4 regions of the Rhizobium sp. 05L419 genome follow, and region 1 is predicted to be linked to each of the others. Evidence: predicted binding sites of a transcription regulator. Region 1 holds the regulator's gene; each other region holds the start of a gene.
What was found. The regulator PhoB, encoded in region 1, activates phosphate uptake and scavenging genes when phosphate is short. The targets are predictions, from matches to a motif close to TGTCATNNANCTGTCAT.
Positions count from the first base shown of each region.

Region 2: a site for PhoB is predicted at 1,550-1,566, ahead of AC1DMK_RS02550 (LTA synthase family protein). Genes of this name have one in related genera too.
Region 3: a site for PhoB is predicted at 2,461-2,477, ahead of AC1DMK_RS21730 (NAD-glutamate dehydrogenase). Genes of this name have one in related genera too.
Region 4: a site for PhoB is predicted at 3,074-3,090, ahead of phoA (alkaline phosphatase). Genes of this name have one in related genera too.

Region 1 covers NZ_JBFTOF010000036.1:29,663-34,634, forward strand. Annotated here, with positions in the region: gene pstA (phosphate ABC transporter permease PstA) at 1-296, shown strand, start outside; gene pstB (phosphate ABC transporter ATP-binding protein PstB) at 311-1,126, shown strand; gene phoU (phosphate signaling complex protein PhoU) at 1,171-1,884, shown strand; gene phoB (phosphate regulon transcriptional regulator PhoB) at 1,921-2,604, shown strand; gene AC1DMK_RS28370 (GcrA family cell cycle regulator) at 2,680-3,213, opposite strand; gene AC1DMK_RS28375 (acetylornithine transaminase) at 3,641-4,840, shown strand; gene argF (ornithine carbamoyltransferase) at 4,889-4,972, shown strand, end outside.
Region 2 covers NZ_JBFTOF010000002.1:33,568-38,539, forward strand. Annotated here, with positions in the region: gene bluB (5,6-dimethylbenzimidazole synthase) at 1-240, opposite strand, end outside; cobalamin riboswitch at 282-465, opposite strand; gene AC1DMK_RS02545 (TolB family protein) at 491-1,324, opposite strand; gene AC1DMK_RS02550 (LTA synthase family protein) at 1,614-3,509, shown strand; gene AC1DMK_RS02555 (DUF1003 domain-containing protein) at 3,596-4,120, shown strand; gene AC1DMK_RS02560 (class II 3-deoxy-7-phosphoheptulonate synthase) at 4,255-4,972, opposite strand, start outside.
Region 3 covers NZ_JBFTOF010000019.1:90,462-95,433, reverse strand. Annotated here, with positions in the region: gene AC1DMK_RS21745 (lytic murein transglycosylase) at 1-749, shown strand, start outside; gene AC1DMK_RS21740 (carbonic anhydrase) at 807-1,448, opposite strand; gene pdxY (pyridoxal kinase PdxY) at 1,535-2,410, opposite strand; gene AC1DMK_RS21730 (NAD-glutamate dehydrogenase) at 2,662-4,972, shown strand, end outside.
Region 4 covers NZ_JBFTOF010000002.1:121,435-126,406, reverse strand. Annotated here, with positions in the region: gene murI (glutamate racemase) at 1-43, shown strand, start outside; gene AC1DMK_RS03005 (MFS transporter) at 181-1,359, shown strand; gene AC1DMK_RS03000 (helicase HerA domain-containing protein) at 1,469-2,983, shown strand; gene phoA (alkaline phosphatase) at 3,155-4,612, shown strand; gene rpsD (30S ribosomal protein S4) at 4,868-4,972, shown strand, end outside.

The sequences.
Region 1 (4,972 bases):
TCCTGCCGCTTGCCATGCCCGGTATCCTGACCGGCACCATCATCGGTCTGGCGCACGCGCTCGGTGAAACCGCGCCGCTGCTCCTGATCGGCATGGTCGCCTTCGTCGCCAATGCTCCGACCACCCCGCTCGACCCTTCCACGGCTCTGCCGGTGCAGGTCTACATGTGGGCCAACGAAGCCGAGCGCGCCTTCACCGAGCGCACCTCAGGCGCCATCATCGTCCTGCTCCTGTTCCTGATCGTCATGAACTTTGGAGCCATCCTCTTGCGTCGTCGCTTTGAGCGCCGCTGGTAAACGGAGTAAACATCATGAACATGTTGACGGAAGCAGCAGTTGAGAAGGCGCTTGATCAGAAGATGAATACCATTCCGTATAAGATGATCGGCCAGGACGTCTCGGTTTACTACGGCGACAAGCGTGCGCTTTTCGACGTCAAGCTGAACATTCGCGAAAACACAGTGACGGCCCTCATCGGCCCGTCCGGTTGTGGCAAGTCCACCTTCCTGCGCAGCCTGAACCGCATGAACGACACGATCGACAATTGCCGCGTCACCGGCAAGATCACGCTCGATGGCGATGATATCTACGATCCGGATATCGACGTCGTCGAACTGCGCGCCCGCGTCGGCATGGTATTCCAGAAGCCGAACCCGTTCCCGAAGACGATTTACGAAAACGTCGCCTACGGCCCGCGCATTCACGGTCTGGCCAAGGCAAAGTCCGACATGGACCAGATCGTCGAACAGAGCCTGCAGCGCGCCGGCCTCTGGAACGAAGTGAAGGACCGCGTGCATGAATCAGGGACCGGTCTCTCCGGTGGCCAGCAGCAGCGTCTGTGCATCGCCCGCGCTATCGCCGTCAGCCCGGAAGTCATTCTGATGGACGAGCCGTGCTCGGCGCTCGACCCAATCGCAACTGCAAAGGTCGAGGAACTCATCCACGAACTGCGCGAGAGCTACACCATCGTCATCGTCACGCACTCGATGCAGCAGGCAGCCCGCGTTTCTCAGCGCACCGCCATGTTCCACCTCGGCAACCTCGTCGAGGAAAACGATACCGACAAGATGTTCACCAACCCGGATGACCCGCGCACCCAGGATTACATCATGGGCCGCTTCGGTTGACCTCCGGCGTCGGAAACCCTCAAGGACATTCAAGGATAAGCCCTATGGCATCGACCCACATCTACTCCGCCTATGACGACGACCTGAAATTCCTTTCCCGCCGTATTTCGGAAATGGGCGGCCTCGCCGAGCAGATGGTGTCGGACGCCGTCCGCGCCCTGGTCAACGGCGATACGTCACTCGCCCAGAAGGTCATCTCCGACGACGTGATCCTCGATCACGCCGAGCGCGAGATCGGCGACAAGGCGATCATCACCATCGCCCGCCGCCAGCCGATGGCTGCCGACCTTCGCGAGATCATGGGATCGATCCGCATCGCCGCCGACCTCGAGCGTGTCGGTGACCTCGGCAAGAACACCGCCAAGCGCGTCATCGCCGTTCAGAGCAGCGGCGTTCCACGCAAGCTTGCCCGCGGTCTCGAACACCTATCCGAACTGGCGCTCGTCCAGCTCAAGGAAGTGCTCGACGTCTACACCAGCCGCGCCGCCGACAGGGCGAAGTCGATCCGCGAGCGCGACGAGGAAATCGACGCGATGTACACCTCGCTCTTCCGGGAGATGCTGACCTACATGATGGAAGACCCGCGCAACATCACCAGTTGCACGCATCTCCTCTTCTGCGCCAAGAACATCGAGCGCATCGGCGACCATGCCACCAACATTGCCGAAACCATCTACTACATGGCGACCGGCGCCCAGCCGGAAGGCGAACGTCCAAAGGACGACACCGCCAACACCGTTGGTGCTGTCACGGAATAACCGTTCCGGAACCGCGCCCCCAGGAGACCGAAACGAATGATCCCAAGAGTTGCAGTCGTTGAAGACGAAGAGGCACTCAGCGTGCTTCTTCGCTATAACCTCGAGGCCGAAGGCTTCGAGGTCGATACCATTCTACGCGGCGACGAGGCCGAGATCCGGCTTCAGGAGCGAACGCCCGATCTTCTCATCCTCGATTGGATGCTGCCCGGCGTCTCCGGCATCGAACTGTGCCGCCGGCTGCGTCAGCGACCGGAAACCGAGCGCCTGCCGATCATCATGCTGACGGCCCGCGGCGAGGAGAGCGAGCGCGTTCGCGGCCTCTCGACCGGTGCCGACGATTATGTCGTCAAGCCGTTCTCGACGCCGGAACTTGTTGCCCGCGTCAAGGCGATGCTACGCCGTGCAAAGCCGGAGGTTCTGTCGTCTCTGCTGAAATGCGGCGATATCGAACTCGACCGCGAAACGCACCGTGTCCATCGCAAGACCCGCGAGGTCCGCCTGGGGCCGACCGAGTTCCGCCTCCTGGAGTTCCTGATGGCGTCGCCCGGCCGCGTATTCTCGCGCTCGCAACTTCTGGATGGGGTCTGGGGCCACGACATCTACGTTGATGAACGGACGGTCGACGTCCATGTCGGCCGGCTGCGCAAGGCGCTGAACTTTTCCAATATGCAAGACGTCATTCGCACGGTTCGCGGCGCTGGGTATTCCATGGAAGCCTGAGCTGTTTCCGAGCCGTCACGAACGAAAAACGGGCCCGCGAGGGCCCGTTTTCTTGTTCCTTATCCGGCGTCCGGATCAGGCGACCCGATTGGCTGCCCTGCGGCGCTCGTTGACCGGCTGGTAGGCCATGCGCTGATGGTAGGTGCAGTATGGCGAAGAGTCCGGGGACTCGCAGCCACAGAAGTGGAAGTCATCCTTCAGCGGATCGCCGACCGGCCATTTGCAGGTGCGTTCGGTCAGTTCCGTCAGACCGAGGCGGCGCGAGATCGGCAAGACCACGTTTGAAGAAGGACGATACCTCACTTCTTCGGTCGCATCGATTTCCACCTCTTCCTTCAGCATCGTCGCGCCCTGCTGGCGGGTAACGGTGCGGGTGGCGATCCGGGATGCGTAGTTCGGAGCGCGCGGCGCCGTCGTGGTGCGCTTTGGCGTTCTGGCGGTCGCCGCAGTGCCGCCAGCCTTGGCGCGGCCCGGCAGGCACAGCCGGTGGACCTTGCCGATCACGGCGTTGCGGCTTACGCCGCCAAGTTGTGCTGCGATCTGGCTGGCGCTAAGGCCTTCGGCCCAAAGCTTTTTCAGTCTTTCAACGCGCTCGTCTGTCCAGTTCATGCCCCTGTCTCCGCCTTATTTGCGTTGGTGTAGGCAGAATCCTTCACCGCTGCCCCGGACGCATCCGAAGCAACAAACGCTTGCTCGATGTTGGTGACTAGTTCCGCCGCATGCAGTCTAGTAATTGAGTTTTAACCTAGTGTGAGGCCGACTCCGTGACAAGAGTCGGTTGAATCCCGGCGAATCGAATTTCAAGTTTTCCCCAACTTGCTGGGTGTGAGAGTCATTTCTGCAACAATAGCTGTTGATAGGTCCGCGTGACCTGAATGGCAGCTTGACGCATGCAGTAAAACCTCAGTTTTGTTGACATCGCAGTGCGAAAAGTAAATAGTGCTGCTCGCCGCCGAAAGGCGGCATTTTTAATTTTTCGGACCTGCTTCTTAGCCGGAGTCCGGTTGCTCGTTTACCAATGACAGGAGATCGCGCCATGGCTGAAGCCGCGCCGCTTTATGACACCTACTCTCGTGCCCCGTTGCGGTTCGAGCGAGGAGAGGGCGTGTGGCTGATGACCGAAACTGGCGAGCGATATCTCGATTTCGGCGCGGGCGTCGCCGTGACCTCCGTCGGCCATGGCCACCCGCACGTCGTCGGCGCCCTGAAGGAGCAGGCCGACAAGGTCTGGCACCTCTCCAACATCTACGAGATCCCAGGCCAGGAAGCGCTAGCCAGGCGTTTGACCGGCGCAACCTTCGCGGACAAGGTGTTCTTTACCAACTCCGGCGCCGAAGCGCTCGAATGCGCAATCAAGACCGCGCGCCGCTACCAGTATTCAAAGGGTCATCCCGAGCGGTTCCATATCATCACCTTCGAAGGCGCGTTCCATGGCCGCACGCTGGCGACGATCGCCGCCGGCGGCCAGGAAAAATACCTCGAAGGCTTCGGTCCCAAGGCGCCTGGCTTCGATCAGGTTCCATTCGGTGATGTCGACGCCCTTCGGGCGGCTATCACCCACGAAACGGCGGCGATTCTGATCGAGCCCGTGCAGGGCGAAGGCGGTATCCGTCCGGCGACTAACGAGTTCATGAGGGCGCTACGCCAGCTCTGCGACGAGAACGGGCTGCTGCTCATCCTCGATGAGGTCCAGACCGGCGTCGGTCGCACTGGAAAATTGTTCGCCTACGAGTGGTCCGGCATCGCGCCTGACATCATGGCGGTCGCCAAGGGTATCGGCGGTGGTTTCCCCCTCGGTGCCTGCCTTGCCACGGCCGAGGCAGCCTCGGGCATGAAGGCTGGCACCCACGGGTCGACGTATGGCGGCAACCCGCTGGCCATGGCTGTCGGCAACGCCGTGCTCGACGTCGTTCTCGAAGACGGCTTCCTCCAGCATGTCAACGACGTTTCCCTCATCTTTCGCCAGGGACTGGCATCGCTCAAGGACCGCTTCCCCGATGTCATCGAGGATGTCAGGGGCGAGGGGCTGTTGCTCGGCGTCAAGGCGGCGGTGCCGTCGGCAGAGTTGCTGCAGGCGATCCGTGCCGCTCATCTTCTGGCAATCCCGGCGGGCGACAATGTCATCCGCCTGCTTCCGCCTCTGGTCGTCACCGCGGACGAAGCCCGCGAAGGGCTCGTCCGACTTGAGCGCGCCGCTGAGAGCGTGCGCGCTTCTAAGATCAAGAAGACGGCTTGAAACGGATAAGGTGCCCAGCCGGACGGCGGGCTTGATAGGTAAAGACACATGGCTTCCCCCAAACACTTCCTCGATCTCTCTGCAGTGACGGCCAACGATCTCCGGGTCATCATGAACGACGCCCTTTCACGC
Region 2 (4,972 bases), on a different contig from region 1:
CACGGCGGACTTGACGTCCGGGTCGCGCACGAGAATGAAGTTCCACGGCTGCATGAAGCCGACGGACGGTGCGTGGTGCGCGGCTTCCAGGAGACGTTTGATCACGTCGTCCGGCAGGATGTCAGGCAGAAACTCCGAGCGAACGTCCCGTCGCGTCTCAATTGCCTTGTAAACCGCTTTGCGTTCGTCCTCAGAAAAGGCCGCAGCTCTTGGTAGAGAGCCAGAATGGTCTGGTCGCATCGTCAATCCCCAACAACACAACCGCCCGCCGTCCACGCGGGTCAGTCTATGATTGTCGGGCCGGTCTTCTGACTTGGGGTCACCCGCCTGCCGCGCCTTCCCGGCACGGAGCCAGTGGCATTTGAGCGGCAAACGTCAGCCTTACAGCGTTGGGCACGTTCCGGTCTTGCACCGAATTCCCGATTCTCCCGCGCTGACGCGGGCACCCGACGAGCAACCTATGTCGCGAAATGCCGCCAAACGCAATCGATCAGGCGGACGCTGGGAAATATCTGACATAGGCGAACTCGTCACCGTCTGGTGACCAGTTGGGCACATTGATCGTTCCCTGCCCGCCGAATAGTTCGAAGAGTGTCGTCAGATTGCCGCCGTCCATGTCCATGAGCCGCAGCCTGACATTCAGGTCGCGCGGATGGTCGAACACGTCGGGATCATAGGAAAGGATCAGCACCTTGTCGTTTCCGGGAGACGGATGGGCGAACCAGTTGCCGTAGTCGTCGTGCGTGATTTGTTCGAGCCCTGTCCCATCAGGATGAATGCGCCAGATCTGCATGAGACCGGTGCGACTGGAATTGAAGTAGATCCATCGGCCGTCAAGGGAATAGTCAGGCCCGTCGTTGCGGCCCTCTCCGTGGGTGAGGCGCTTCTCCTCGCCTCCGCTGACCGGGATCGTGTAAATGTCGAAGAGGTCGTTGCGGATGCCGCAATAGGCGAGTTCCTGGCCGTCCGGTGACCAGCCATGCCAATAGGACGGAAGGTTCGTCGTAACCAGGCGGGGGACGCCGCCTTCGACAGGCAGAACGTAGATCGCCGACTTGCCGAATTCGGTCTTGTCTGAAATGACGATCCGCGAACCATCCGGAGAAATCCCGTGATCGTTGTTGCACGCGATCGCGAAGCCAGTATCGACCATCTCGACGCGCCCAGAACCATCGAGCGCGAGACGGTGAAGAAGCCCGTCCCCGTTCAGCAGGAGGTAGCTGCCGTCTGGTGAGAAATTGGGCGCTTCGACGAGTTGATCGGTTTGCCAGACACTCCGGGACACACCCGTCCGGACATTAAAGATCTCCACGGAACTGCGCACGTAAAGCCTCCTCGACCTCAGATTCAAACGAAGGTCTGAACTACGCCACCGCCTGCCCTCGCGCAAGGACACTTCTCGGCGGTTATGTTGCGTATGCTAGCTATGTCCCATCGCAAATCAGCATCATCGACGCAAAAGCGCCGAGGGCAATTTGATCAATAAAGTCATACATGCGGGAAACCTAACCGGTTCATCTAGCGTTCATGACGGAGATGTGACAGTTCGGTGAAGGTTTGATGACACTGGAGTTTCACCGTTGATCGCGCAAGTCTTAAGGTCTGAAGCGGCAATGCGCGTCGCGTCGCTTTACACGCGTGTCGGCGCAAGCGGACGCCCGACCGCGCTTCGCGGTGCGATCAGCGTAGCGCTTTCGGCATTGATAGCACTTTTGGCGACCGTCGCGGTCGAATCAATCGCACGTGGGGCTATCACCGATGTCGGGGAGTTCGTGACGTCGACGGCCCGTCCCGGCATGACGACTGTCGTGATGCTGACGGTGCTGATGCTGTCGCTCGACGCGGTGTTGGGTCGGCGGTTTCTGTCCGCGTTGATCGTTCTGCCGGCAGTGCTCGTCCCAGCATTCGTGTCCAATCAGAAGCAGCACTATCTCTCCGATCCGCTCTATCCGTCGGATGTACTTTTCGGGCGGCAGATCATGGAGCTTCTGCCCGTCATGGTTCGCGACCGTCCGTTTGCCGCCGTGGCACTTGCCGTTGGTATCCTGCTCTCGGTCACCGGAATCGTGCTTGCCTGGCGTTTTGCCTGGCGCCACTTTCCGAAGCTGTCGAGCAAGAACCGCACGAGAAGCCTTTGCCTCGGCCTACCTGTTATCGCGGCTTTCGCATCGCTGATGGACTACTCCCAGTATTCCTGGATCCGCGATCGTCTGCAGGTCGTGCCGATGATGTGGGACCAGAAGGAGAACTACCGCAGCAACGGCTTTATCCTGGCCTTCATGTTCAATATTCCGATGGCCGATGTTGCGGCTCCCGCCGGCTTCGGCACGCAAACGCTCGACGCTATTCCCGCACGCAACTACGGCTATCTGAGTGGCCCCCGTGAGAAGCCCGACGTCATCATGCTGATGAGCGAATCCTTCTGGGATCCCACCAGACTGAAGACGTTGAAGCTGTCTGAAGATCCGCTGCCGAATATCCGCGCAGCCCAATCCGGCCATGTTTTTTCGCCGGAATTCGGTGGCATGACGGCCAATGTCGAGTTCGAGGCGCTGACCGGCTTCTCGAACGCATTTCTGCCTTACGGCAGCATTCCCTATCAACAGTACGTCCGCACCGACGTTCCATCGCTTGCGACCTTCTTCCGGGGCGAAGGCTACGCAGCGCGTGCGCTGCATCCTTTCAGCGGCTGGTTCTGGAACCGCAACGAGGTCTACAAGGATTTCGGCTTCGAGGAGTTTCGCAGCGAGGAGACTATGCCGGCGATGGAAAAGCGCGGCATATTCGCCTCCGACGATTCCCTGATGAAGGAGATCATGCAGGAAGCGGATGGGATGGATCGCCCCTTCTTCTTCTTCGCTGTCACTCTGCAAGGTCATGGTCCGTACGAAGCCAACCGCTACGGCAAGAACACAATCGATATTCAAGGCAAACTGACGGAAGCCGACCGTGCGACGCTTGCCACCTACACACAGGGCGTCAAGGAGGCCGACGACAGCTTCAAGTTGCTGGTGGACTGGGCCGAGAAGCGCGAGCGTGAAACCATCATCGTGCTTTGGGGCGACCATCTTCCGCCGCTCGGCAATGTTTACATGGACACAGGCTACATGCCCGACCAGGTGGCAACCCGCAAGGCATCGGTCAGCGTCATGAAGCAGGAGCACGAGACGCCGCTGGTCATCTGGTCGAACAAGAAGGGATCGAAAGCGGACATCGGCACCATCAGCCCTTCTCTGCTGCCCTACCATTTGCTGAAATTCGCGGGCTACGAGCATCCATTCTACACCGGCTTCCTCGGCCGCGTTCAGAAGAAATATGCTGTCGTGGACCGCTATCAGCTCATTGCACGCGACAATACGCCCTCACCGGACTGGGTTCTCAATCCCAAAAACCTGGATCCGCTCGTGCGTGACTATCGCTATATCCAGCATGACATCATGTTCGGCAAAGCCCGGACGCTCGACCGCTTCTTCCCGCAGCACGCGTGGATACGCAATCCGGGCTCCTGAGCCGGTGGATTGCGTGTCGCATTGCAATTTCACTGCATAACGGAATACTCGCCCCGAACTAGGAATACAGTATCGGGAGTCGTTCCATGCATAACCTGCCAAACTTCGTACACCTTCATTTCGACAAGTCCGCCGACGAGCTGGGCGACATCGAGAAACGCGTTCTAGCCAAGGCTCATGAGCGCAAGATCATCTCGACCGACATCAACGCGGCACTTCAGGCGGAATCTTCACTGGGCGAAAGGCTATCTGATTCAATTGCCCGCATCGGCGGTTCCTGGGGCTTCATCTCCGCCTTCCTGGTTTTCCTGGTATTCTGGTCCGTCGTGAACACGATTGTCGTCACGACCCAACCCTTCGACCCCTACCCGTTCATTTTCCTGAACCTCATCCTCTCGATGATCGCCGCCATCCAGGCTCCGATCATCATGATGTCGCAGAACCGACAAGCCGAGCGCGATCGTTTCGAGGCGGCAAAGGATTATGAGGTAAATCTGAAGGCGGAGTTGGAGGTGCTGTCTCTCCACCAGAAGATCGATTTGCAGGTTTTGACGGAGATCGCCGCCATGCGCGAGGATATTGCGCGCCTGTCGCAGCGTTTGACAAGTTGAAACCCAAACGAGGGAGGTGAGGCTGCGGCCGGCCAGGAGCCGAGGGGACCGATGCCCGCAATGAATGACTGCTGCTTCAACGAAAAAGCCCGGCGCTGGGCCGGGCTCATTCGCGTTCGAACAATCGATATCGATCAACCGTTGACAGCCATCCGCTTTTCGTCGCGGCCGCCCTTCATGCGCTCGGCAAGCAGGAAGGCAAGCTCGAGCGCCTGGTCGGCGTTGAGGCGCGGGTCACAATGGGTGTGGTACCGATCATGCAGATCGTCCGCGGTCACCGCGCGGGCGCCGCCCGTGCATTCCGTCACGTCCTTGCCGGTCATCTCGATATGGATGCCACCCGGATGCGTACCTTCTGCGCGGTGGATCTGGAAGAAGCTCTCCACTTCCGACAGGATCCGCTCGAACGGACGGGTCTTGTAGCTGTTGAGCGTGATCGTGTTGCCATGCATCGGATCGCAGGACCAGACGACCTTGCGACCCTCTCGCTCGACGGCGCGGATCAGACGCGGCAGATGCTCGGCAACCTTGTCGTGGCCGAAACGGCAGATCAAGGTCAGACGGCCGGCTTCGTTCGTCGGGTTCAGGATGTCGATCAGGTTCAAAAGGTCGTCTGCCTGCAGAGACGGGCCGCACTTCAGGCCGATCGGGTTCTTGATGCCCCGGCAATACTCGACATGCGCATGATCGGCCTGACGCGTACGATCGCCGATCCAGATCATGTGGCCGGAGGTCGCGTACCAGTCGCCCGACGTGGAGTCGACGCGGGTCAGGGCTTCTTCGTAGCCGAGCAGCAGCGCTTCATGGCTGGTGAAGAAATCGGTCTCCCGCAGGCTCGGATTGTTTTCCGAG
Region 3 (4,972 bases), on a different contig from region 1:
AAGGAGCCCAGTGCGGCAACACCGGCGCCGGCTTCGATGCCTGGGTTGATGCATTCAAGCAGGAAGCCGCGGCAAGTGGTGTAAGCCGTTCTGTCCTCGATCGAGCCTTTGCAAACGTCAGTTACAATCGTCCGACGATTTCAGCTGACCGCGGCCAGAAGAGCTTCAAGCTCTCCTTCGATGCGTTCATGCAAAAGCGCGGAGGCGCGGCAATCATCTCGCGCGGCAGGAACATGAAGCGTGCCAATGCGGCGCTTTTTGCCTCTATCGAACGCAAGTACGGCGTTCCCGCCGGCCCGCTGATCGCGATCTGGGGCATGGAGACCGGTTTCGGCAGCTATATGGGCAATCAGCATACGCTGTCAGCCGTATCGACACTTGCCTATGACTGCCGCCGATCCGACTACTTCACCGATCAGCTATACGCTGCCCTGCAGCTGGTGTCGGAAGGTTACCTCAATCCGCAGGCACGCGGCGCTGCACACGGCGAAATCGGCCAGACGCAGTTTCTGCCTCGAAACGTCGTTCGCTTCGGTGCCGATGGCGACGGTGATGGCCGCGTCGACATGGTTGGCTCGCGTGCCGATGCACTCGCCTCGACCGCAAACTTCCTCAGGGGTCACGGCTGGCAGGCTGGCGCCGGCTATCAGCCTGGCGAACCGAACTTTGCGGCCATTGCCGGCTGGAACGCCGCGACTGTCTACCAGCAGGCGATCGCCTATATCGGTCAGCAGATCGACGCAAACTGAGGCGGATAAAACCCTGTTCGCAGAGCGCCGACCGCAACGTCGGCGCTTTCATTCTGCTCAGATCTCGGGGCGAATGAAATCGCGCGTCTCTGCATCCATGACCCAGAGCTCGCCTGTCGATATATCGAACCAGGAACCATGAAGATGGATCGAGCCGGCGTCTTCCAGCGCCTTGATGTCGGGAAATGTCCTGAGATTATCGATCGAGTTCCTAATCGAAACACGCTCGAGGGCTGTCTGCCGCTCGGCTGGCGTCATGACATCGTTGCTCTGGATCTGTTCGGCCGCCGGCCTGACCAGCGACATCCAGCGGCCAATGAAATCCCCGGGCGACAGCGGCTCGGCATTGGGGTCAAGCGCAGCGCGAATACCACCGCAGCGGCCATGTCCCATGACGACGATGTCCGAAACCTTCAATACCTGGACGGCGAATTCCAGCGCCGCGGAGGTCGAATGGAAATGTCCGTCCGGCTCATAGGGCGGCACCATGTTGGCAACATTGCGGATGACGAAAAGCTCGCCCGGCCCGGCATCGAAAATAAGCTCGGGCGCCGCACGCGAGTCGGAACAGGCAATCACCAGAGTACTCGGATTCTGACCGTTTTCGGCGAGCGTCCTATATCGATCCCGGGCATCGACGTAGCGCCCGCTCATGAAGTTGCGATAACCGTCCAGAAGGGAATTTGGAAAACGCTGCATACTCTTCGATTACAGCGTGAGACGGACAAGATCAACCATCACGCAGCAGAATGACTGGGCAGAATGACTGGGCAGAAATACGGGGGCTAGCTTCTGCGCCTTTGGGCCGGGTGCATAAGGCGCCGCATCTGCACCATCGCCATCGGAGTGGAGAGGCTCGACGCATCGCTTGCCAGCGTCAATTCATCGCTGCCGCGTTTGACCGCCCGGGCAAGCACCTCATAGACACTGGCCGTGGCAAGCTGCAGCGCCTTTTCATCTTCCATGCCTGAGAGCAACCGCGAAAGAAATAGGGCGGCCAGGAGGTCGCCAAGGCCATTCGGCGGATTGTCGATGACCCGATGTTCGGCAAGCAATGCGTGGCGCCCGGAAAGATAGAGATTGCCGGTGCCGCCGGCCATCATCGGCACGGCAGAGGTCACCAGCATGCGGGACGGGCCAAGCGACAGCGCCGCGTCCATGATCGAGGCATTGCTATCCAGCGGCGCCCCTGAAAGCCACGAGAGCTCATAACGGTTGGGCGTTGCCAGCGATGCCAAAGGGATCAGATGGTCGCGGATCGCCTCGGCAGTCGCCTCCGGCACATAAAGGCCGCCGAGATCGCCCATGACGGGATCGCAGACATAGAAGAGTTCAGGATTCTGCTGGCGCAAGGCAGTGACCAGGCGGCTCACGGAACGCGCCTGTGCGCCATTGCCGAAATAGCCGGAAAGAACGGCCTTCACTTCGCCGATCCATGGCGCACGGATAAGATCGTCGATCGCGGCATCGAAATCGGCTTCGGCAAACGTTAGCCGCGTCGATCGGCCATGTCCGGGATGCCACGGCAACACGATCGTGGGCAGCGCCCAAACCTGATGCCCAAGGGTCTCCAGTGCAAAGACTGCCGCGCGGTTTCCGACCGAACCTCGCACCACATGGCTCGATATGACAATCACTGTTCCAGCTGCGTTTTGCGGCATATGTTCCGATCCAATTGTACCTAGCGTTGATCCTCCTTTTGCTGCTCAGCTGTCAACCGTCCTTCATGAGAACATGCGCAGAGTTCCCGCGGGAACAATCGGTCGTGCGGGGAAGCACCAGGATTTTCAAATTCGATGCCTGACAGCGCAAAAACGCACGAAAACTATCTACGCCGACCTTCTTTTAGCGATTTTTACGCCGAATCTTCTGCTAACCTGCCGAAAAGCAAGCGAATGAGGGAACATCTGCAATGGCTGCTCGAAATAATCCGAGACGGGAAAAACAGATCGAAAGCGCGAGCAAGATCGCGGCGGCGACCGGAGAAGGCTACCTCGATCCGGAAATTTTGTTCGGACGCGCCAGCGGCGACGATCTGGAACTCTATACGTCGGAAATGCTTGCGCTTTCTGCCGTCCATTGCGCGCATGAGCTTGCCGCCTGGACCGGCAAGACGCCGCGTGTAAGCATAAAGACCGTCGCCCATGTCGAGCCGAACGGCGTCGCCGTGTCTATCCTCTCCGTGACCGACCATAATATGCCCTTCCTCTACGAATCCGTCATGGGTGAGGTCACCAGCAGCTATCGCGACCTTTATATGGCCGTTCACCCGATCCTCGTGATGACGCAGGGTAGGGCACCTGAGCTTTACACCGCGGATTTGCCGGGCGCACCGGTAAACCGGGTCAGCCACATCCAGCTGCATCTGGCGCCGCTGACGGCAGCGCAGTCAGCCGACCTCATCAAGCGCGTCGAGACGGTTCTCGAACATGTTCAGCAGGCGGTCTCCGATTGGAAGCCGATGCTGGAAAAGCTCGGCACCGCGATCGACGAGCTGTCATCGCGAAACGCCGGCCGCCGAAAGGCAGAACGGGACGAGGCGATCGCCTTTTTGACCTGGCTTCGCGACGCCAATTTCACATTCCTCGGAATGCGAGAGTATGTTTACTCGGGCAAGGGCTCCAGCGCCAAAGTCGAGCGCGACAAGGGCACAGGCCTCGGCATCCTCTCCAACCCGGATGTGCTGGTCCTTCGCACCGGCAAGGATGCCGTTACCACGACGCCTGAAATCCTTGCCTTCCTCGATGGTCCCGACTTCCTTATCGTCACCAAAGCCAACGTCAAGTCGGTGGTTCATCGTCGCGCCTACATGGACTACGTCGGAGTGAAGCGCTTCGACGCCGACGGCAACGTGACCGGCGAACTGCGCATCGTCGGTCTTTTTACCTCGACCGCCTACACCTCATTGGCCAGCGACGTGCCTCTGCTTCGCTCGAAGATCGAAAAGGTCAAAGATCATTTCGGCTTCGATCCGATGAGCCATTCCGGCCGCATGTTGGACAACACGCTGGAATCCTATCCGCGAGACGATCTCTTTCAAATCGATACGACGTTGCTCGCAAGCTTCGCCGAGCAGATCAACGATCTCACCGATAGGCCGCGGGTGCGGGTCCTGCCGCGTATCGATCACTTCGATCGGTTCGTGTCTGTTATCGTCTATGTCCCGCGCGAGGAGTACGATTCCATCGTGCGCGAGAAGATCGGCGCTTATCTGAAGACGATCTATGATGGCCGCGTGTCGGCCTATTATCCGGCCTTCCCGGAAGGCAGCGTCGCACGCGTCCACTTCATCATCGGCCGCTCCGGAGGCAAGACACCGCGTGTGCCCCAGGCAAGACTGGAAGAAGCAATCCGCGCCATCACCGCGCGGTGGGACGACCGCTTCGAGGCACTAGCAGGACCAAAGGCGCCGCGGATCCTGGTCAGTCATGCCTTTCAGGATCTTTTCTCTCCCGAAGAGACCTTTGGCGATCTCGATGACATTTCCGCCTGCGCCGCCGGCGAACAGATCCGCATCGCCTTCTATATGCGCAGCAAGGACGATCAGCAGCTGCTGTGCCTGAAGATCTTTCATGCGGCCGACCAGCTTGCACTCTCCCGGCGCGTGCCGTTGCTGGAGAATCTCGGCTTCAACGTCATCTCCGAGGGCACCTTCGACATCAATGTGACGCTCGCCGACGGCTCCGAAAAGCTGGTGGTTCTGCACGACATGGAGCTTGAGGCGAGGGGTGGCGGCCAGATCGATCTGGAACGCCACGCCGCTGCCCTGGAAGAAGCCTTCCTGTCGGCGTTCAGCGGGATCATCGACAACGACAATTTCAACCGCCTGATCATTTCGGCGGGCCTTTCGGCACGCGAGACAAGTGTCCTGCGCGCCTATGCCCGCTACCTCCGGCAGGCAGGCATCGCTTACTCGCAAGACTACATCGCAACCACTCTGGACAAGTATCCAGCGATCGCCGCACTGATCTTTCGCCTCTTCCACGATGGGCTTGATCCCAAACTTCCTGAGAAGGCACGGATCAGGAAGGCTGCAGAGCTTCACGACAAGATCGAGACGGCGCTTTTGGATGTTCCAAGCCTTGACGACGACCGAATCCTGCGCCGATACGTCAACGTCGTCGATGCAACGCTGAGGACGAACTACTTCCAGCGAAACCAGGACGGCACGCCCAAGGCGATGCTCGCCTTCAAGCTCGATCCGAACATGATCGACGGCCTGC
Region 4 (4,972 bases), on a different contig from region 1:
GACGAAACGGCTGATGCAGGGGTTCGGTCTCAGCACGCTCTGAAGGGCGCGCAGACTAGCCCGCATTCGGGAGGCGTTCCCGGCGTCGGCGCTTTATTTCGTCGTGCTGATCGCGCAAGGTTGACGACGGGGAATCGCTGGCGCGCATCGGCTCGTCCCAGAGCGATAAAAGGATGTTCCATGCCGTTTCAAAGACTTGTGATGTTGATTTTCTTCCTGCAACCGATCGCTTTCGGTAGCTGGCTGCCGCGCATTCCCGATATTCAGGCAAAGCTTGGCCTCGGACCCGGCGATCTCGCAATCGCGCTGCTGGGCATGCCGGTGGGGATATTGATCACCCTGCCTTTCGCCGGCCGTTTGGTATCCAGGATCGGCGGACGGGCCACGATCATCTATGGCTTCGTTGCCTTCCTGGCGGTCGTATCCCTGCCGGTCTTCGCCGAGAGCATCGAAATGCTGTTCGTCGCGCTGTTGATCGTCGGCGTAGCCCTGTCGACGCTGGAGCTTGGCCTCAACGTGGAGGCTGATCGCGCCGAGAAGACGATGGGCCTCGTCATCATGAGCCGCTGCCATGGCTTCTGGAGCCTGGGGATCATGGCAGGCAGCCTGATCGGGGCAGGGACTATGGCGCTTCAGGTGTCTGCGCAATGGTCGATCCCCGTGGTCGCATTGCTTGTGCTGCCGTTGGCGCTTGCGACAAGTGCGCGACTGCCGGTAGAGGCGAGAGCTGCCGCCGCGATTTCCGCAGCGGCGCCAAGCGCTCCTTTCAAGATGCCGAGCCTGGCATTGCTCGGCATCTGCGCATTCACGTTCGGCATCACCATGACGGAGGGCGCAATTGCCGACTGGTCGGCCGTCTACCTGAAGGAGGTTCTCTCCGCTGGCGGCGCTGCCACGGGACTTGGCTATTCCGTGTTTGCTTGCCTGGTGGCCACAGGCCGCTTCGGCGGCGACTATATGAAGGCTCGATTTGGAGCAGTCGCCATTGCGCGCGGCTGCGGCTCTGCTGCGCTGGTCGGCCTGTTGATCGTGCTGTTTGCGCCAGGCACCCTGGTAGCGCTGGTCGGTTTCGGTGCGATCGGGATCGGCGTTTCCGTCGGCTTTCCGCTTGCCGTTACCGCGTCAGCGGGTCTGGCGGACAGGCCGGCTGCCGCGAGCGTCGCCATCCTGTCGTTCATGGCACTTCTCGGCTTCCTTGTCGGGCCGCCGGTGATCGGTTTTGTAGGGGAGTTCTGGGGACTGCGGACCGGGTTGGCTGTTCTGCTTGTTCCGCTCGCCATCAGCCTCGTGTTTACGAGAATGTTGTCGCCTCGAGCAGGCGAGAGCGAGGTAGGCGTCCTGGCGGATGAGGCAGCCTGAACGCGGCTATGATTTGTTCTGGGATTGGCTGTGGGTTTCGCTCATGGGCAGCAGCATCGCTGCGCGAATCTGCTAGAGAGTGACGTTGCTTTCGTAAGGGGAATTGGACTTGCAGGTTGGTATCGATATGGGAATGGCGTCCGGGGGGAATCCGGCTACGCTCGATATCGAGGAGCTTCTGGCGACCCGTCTGCTTGTGCAGGGCAACTCCGGATCGGGCAAGTCGCATCTGCTTCGTCGCCTGCTTGAGCAATCTGCCCAGTGGGTGCAGCAGGTCATCATCGATCCGGAAGGCGACTTCGTCACGTTGAGCGACAAGTTCGGCCATGTCGTGGTCGATGGAGAGCGCACGGAAGCGGAGCTCGCCGGCATCGCCAACCGAATTCGCCAGCACCGCGTTTCCTGCGTTCTGACGCTCGAGGGTCTCGACGTCGAGCAGCAGATGCGCGCGGCGGCCGCCTTCCTCAACGGCATGTTCGATGCCGATCGCGAATACTGGTATCCGGTTCTTGTCGTGGTCGACGAAGCGCAGATGTTTGCGCCCTCGGTCGGCGGCGACGTGTCCGAAGACGCCCGCAAGATGTCGCTCGGTGCGATGACGAACCTGATGTGTCGCGGGCGCAAGCGCGGGCTGGCTGGCGTCATCGCCACTCAACGTCTGGCAAAGCTTGCGAAGAACGTGGCGGCCGAAGCCTCGAACTTCCTGATGGGCCGCACCTTCCTCGATATCGACATGGCGCGTGCAGCCGATCTTCTCGGCATGGACCGCCGGCAGGCAGAAATGTTCCGCGACCTGAAGCGCGGCAATTTCGTGGCGCTGGGCCCGGCTTTGTCGCGCCGGCCGCTGCCCATCCAGATCGGCACGGTAGAGACATCGGCGCGTTCGTCGAGCCCAAAGCTGATGCCATTGCCGGATTCGCCCGATGACGTTGAGGACCTGATCTTCACGCCGGATCCCGAAGAATTCCAGCGGCCGCTCGTGCGCCGCGCTGCACCGGCGCCACGGCCGACCACGGACATTCTCGCCGAGCTTTCGCGCTCGACGCCGGCCGCCGTACCGCAGCCCACCGAAGCACGAACGAGCCAGCCGGAGATGTCCGCCGAGGACCGGGAGGAACGGCTTGCGGGCGTTCTCAGCGAAATTCTCGACGATCCGGGCTCCGGTTTTCGCACCGACTCGGTTCTCTATCAGGAATTCCTGGTTCGCCTGCGCATGCGCCGCGTGCCGGGACCGCCGATGTCGTTGCCTGAGTTTCGCCGGAGAGTCGCCATTTCACGGTCGGGCGTCGATCCGGCGACCGCTGAGACCGGCGCGTGGGCCACCGCACTGTCGCTTTCGACAGGTGTGACGGATGATCTGCAGGGGGTTTTCCTGATGTTGGCAAAGGCCGCGGTCTGCAGCGAGCCATGCCCGTCCGACGCTCGGATCGCGCGTGCCTACGGGACGCATTCGGCTCGGCGGGCCAGACGTTTGCTCGGGTATTTCGAGGAGCAGGGCACTGTCGTCGTGCATACCGACTTTTCGGGCAAGCGCATCGTGGCCTTTCCTGACATGAGCTGTCAGACGGCACCTGGCGATGCCAACGCGCCGGACAACAACGACCTGCGTCCTGCCGCTGAATAGGCGGGTCCAATCCCTATATGGAAGATGCATGGGCAAGGTCCGTTGGCGCCGCCGATGCATGCTGCGGGAGCACACGAGAAGGTTGCCTTTTGTCATATGCGTTTCATCTGGCCGCGAGATAAGGCGCGCGTGCCCTTCGGGTTGCACGCTTTGCCAACGGAGGTGTCAGTCATGCGAAATAGAGTTCGTCACCATGTGTCACAGGCGCTCGCCGCAGCCTTGCTCGCTACCGTCGCCGTCCAGCCCGGGTATGCCGACGATGCCGCCGGGACGATTCTTGAGCGAGGCGCCAGCGCGGACCTGAGCGCGCCGGGCGGCGCTCGCCGCCTGTCGGGAGATCTGACGGAAGCCTATCGCGCTGCGATCGTCGATGGCCGTCCGAAGAACGTGATCCTGCTGATCGGCGATGGCATGGGTGATTCGGAAATCACCATTGCGCGGAACTATGCCGTCGGCGCCGGCCAGTATTTCCCAGGAATCGACGCCTTGCCGGTAACCGGCCAATATACGCACTACTCGCTCGACAAGCAGACCGGCAAACCGAACTATGTAACGGATTCGGCCGCGTCGGGCACGGCTTGGGCCTCAGGCGTCAAGAGCTACAACGGCGCGATCGGCGTCGATATTCACGAGACCGCGCACGAAACTCTGCTGGAGAAGGCCAAAGCAGCCGGGCTTGGTACGGGCAATGTCTCGACTGCCGAACTCCAGGACGCGACGCCGGCCGTGCAGGTCGCTCATGTCACCAACCGCAAGTGCTACGGCCCGGAATCGACCTCCGAGAAATGCGCATCCAACGCCCTTGAAAATGGCGGCAAAGGTTCGATTTCCGAACAGCTGCTCAATGCGCGCGCAGACGTGACGCTTGGCGGCGGCGCGAAAAGCTTCGGCGAAATAGCCAAGGCCGGCGACTGGAAGGGCAAGCCGCTTCGCCAGCAGGCAGAAGAACGTGGCTACACCCTGGTATCGACCCTTGATGGGCTGCAGGCGGTGAAGCAGGCAAATGATGGCGCGCCGTTGCTTGGGCTGTTTGCGGACGGCAACATGCCGGTGCGCTGGGAAGGTCCGCAAGCCAGCTATCACGGCAACATCGACAAGGAGCCGGTTGTCTGCAAGGTCAACGACGAGCGCTCGGCTGCGACGCCGACGCTGGCGCAGATGACTGCAAAGGCGATCGAGCTCCTGCGTAGCAACGAGAAAGGCTTCTTCCTCCAGGTGGAGGGCGCATCCATTGACAAACAGGATCACGCGGCCAATCCGTGCGGTCAGATCGGCGAAACGGTCGATCTCGACGAGGCGGTGCAGGAAGCGCTGAAGTTCGCGCGGGAGAAAGGCGATACGCTGGTCATCGTCACCGCCGACCATGCCCATTCAAGCCAGATCATCTATCCGGATGCCAAGGCACCGGGCCTGACGGAAGCACTGATGACCAAGGACGGCGCCGTGATGGCGGTCAGCTACGGCAACTCCGAGGAAGAGGGCGACCAGGGCCACACCGGCTCCCAGTTGCGCATTGCAGCCTACGGCCCGCGTGCTGCCAATCTTACCGGCCTGACGGATCAGACGGATCTGTTCTATACGATCAGCGATGCACTGGGCTTGAAGACCGAAACCGTCGGCATGAAGTAAGCGAACGCCATTCAAAAACGAGCGGACACCGGGGCGCTGGCATGGATTATCATTGACATTCCACCCACTTCCCCATAAAGACCGCGCCAGCACGGGGCAGCAATGTCCCGTGTTTCATTTGACATGTCCCGTGGATCTTTCCAGTTCGCGTAACCGGAAAATCCTGTCGGGCCTCCCAAAAAGGGGCCAAAGGAGGGCGTGTTTCCTTCGAGCGGTTTGGTAACAAGCCGCCGTAACATTCTGAGAGGAAATACGATGAGCAAGCGCGAATCGTCCAAGTACAAAATTGACCGCCGTATGGGCGAGAACATCTGGGGCCGTCCTAAGTCTCCGGTGAACCGCCGCGAATACGGCCCGGGC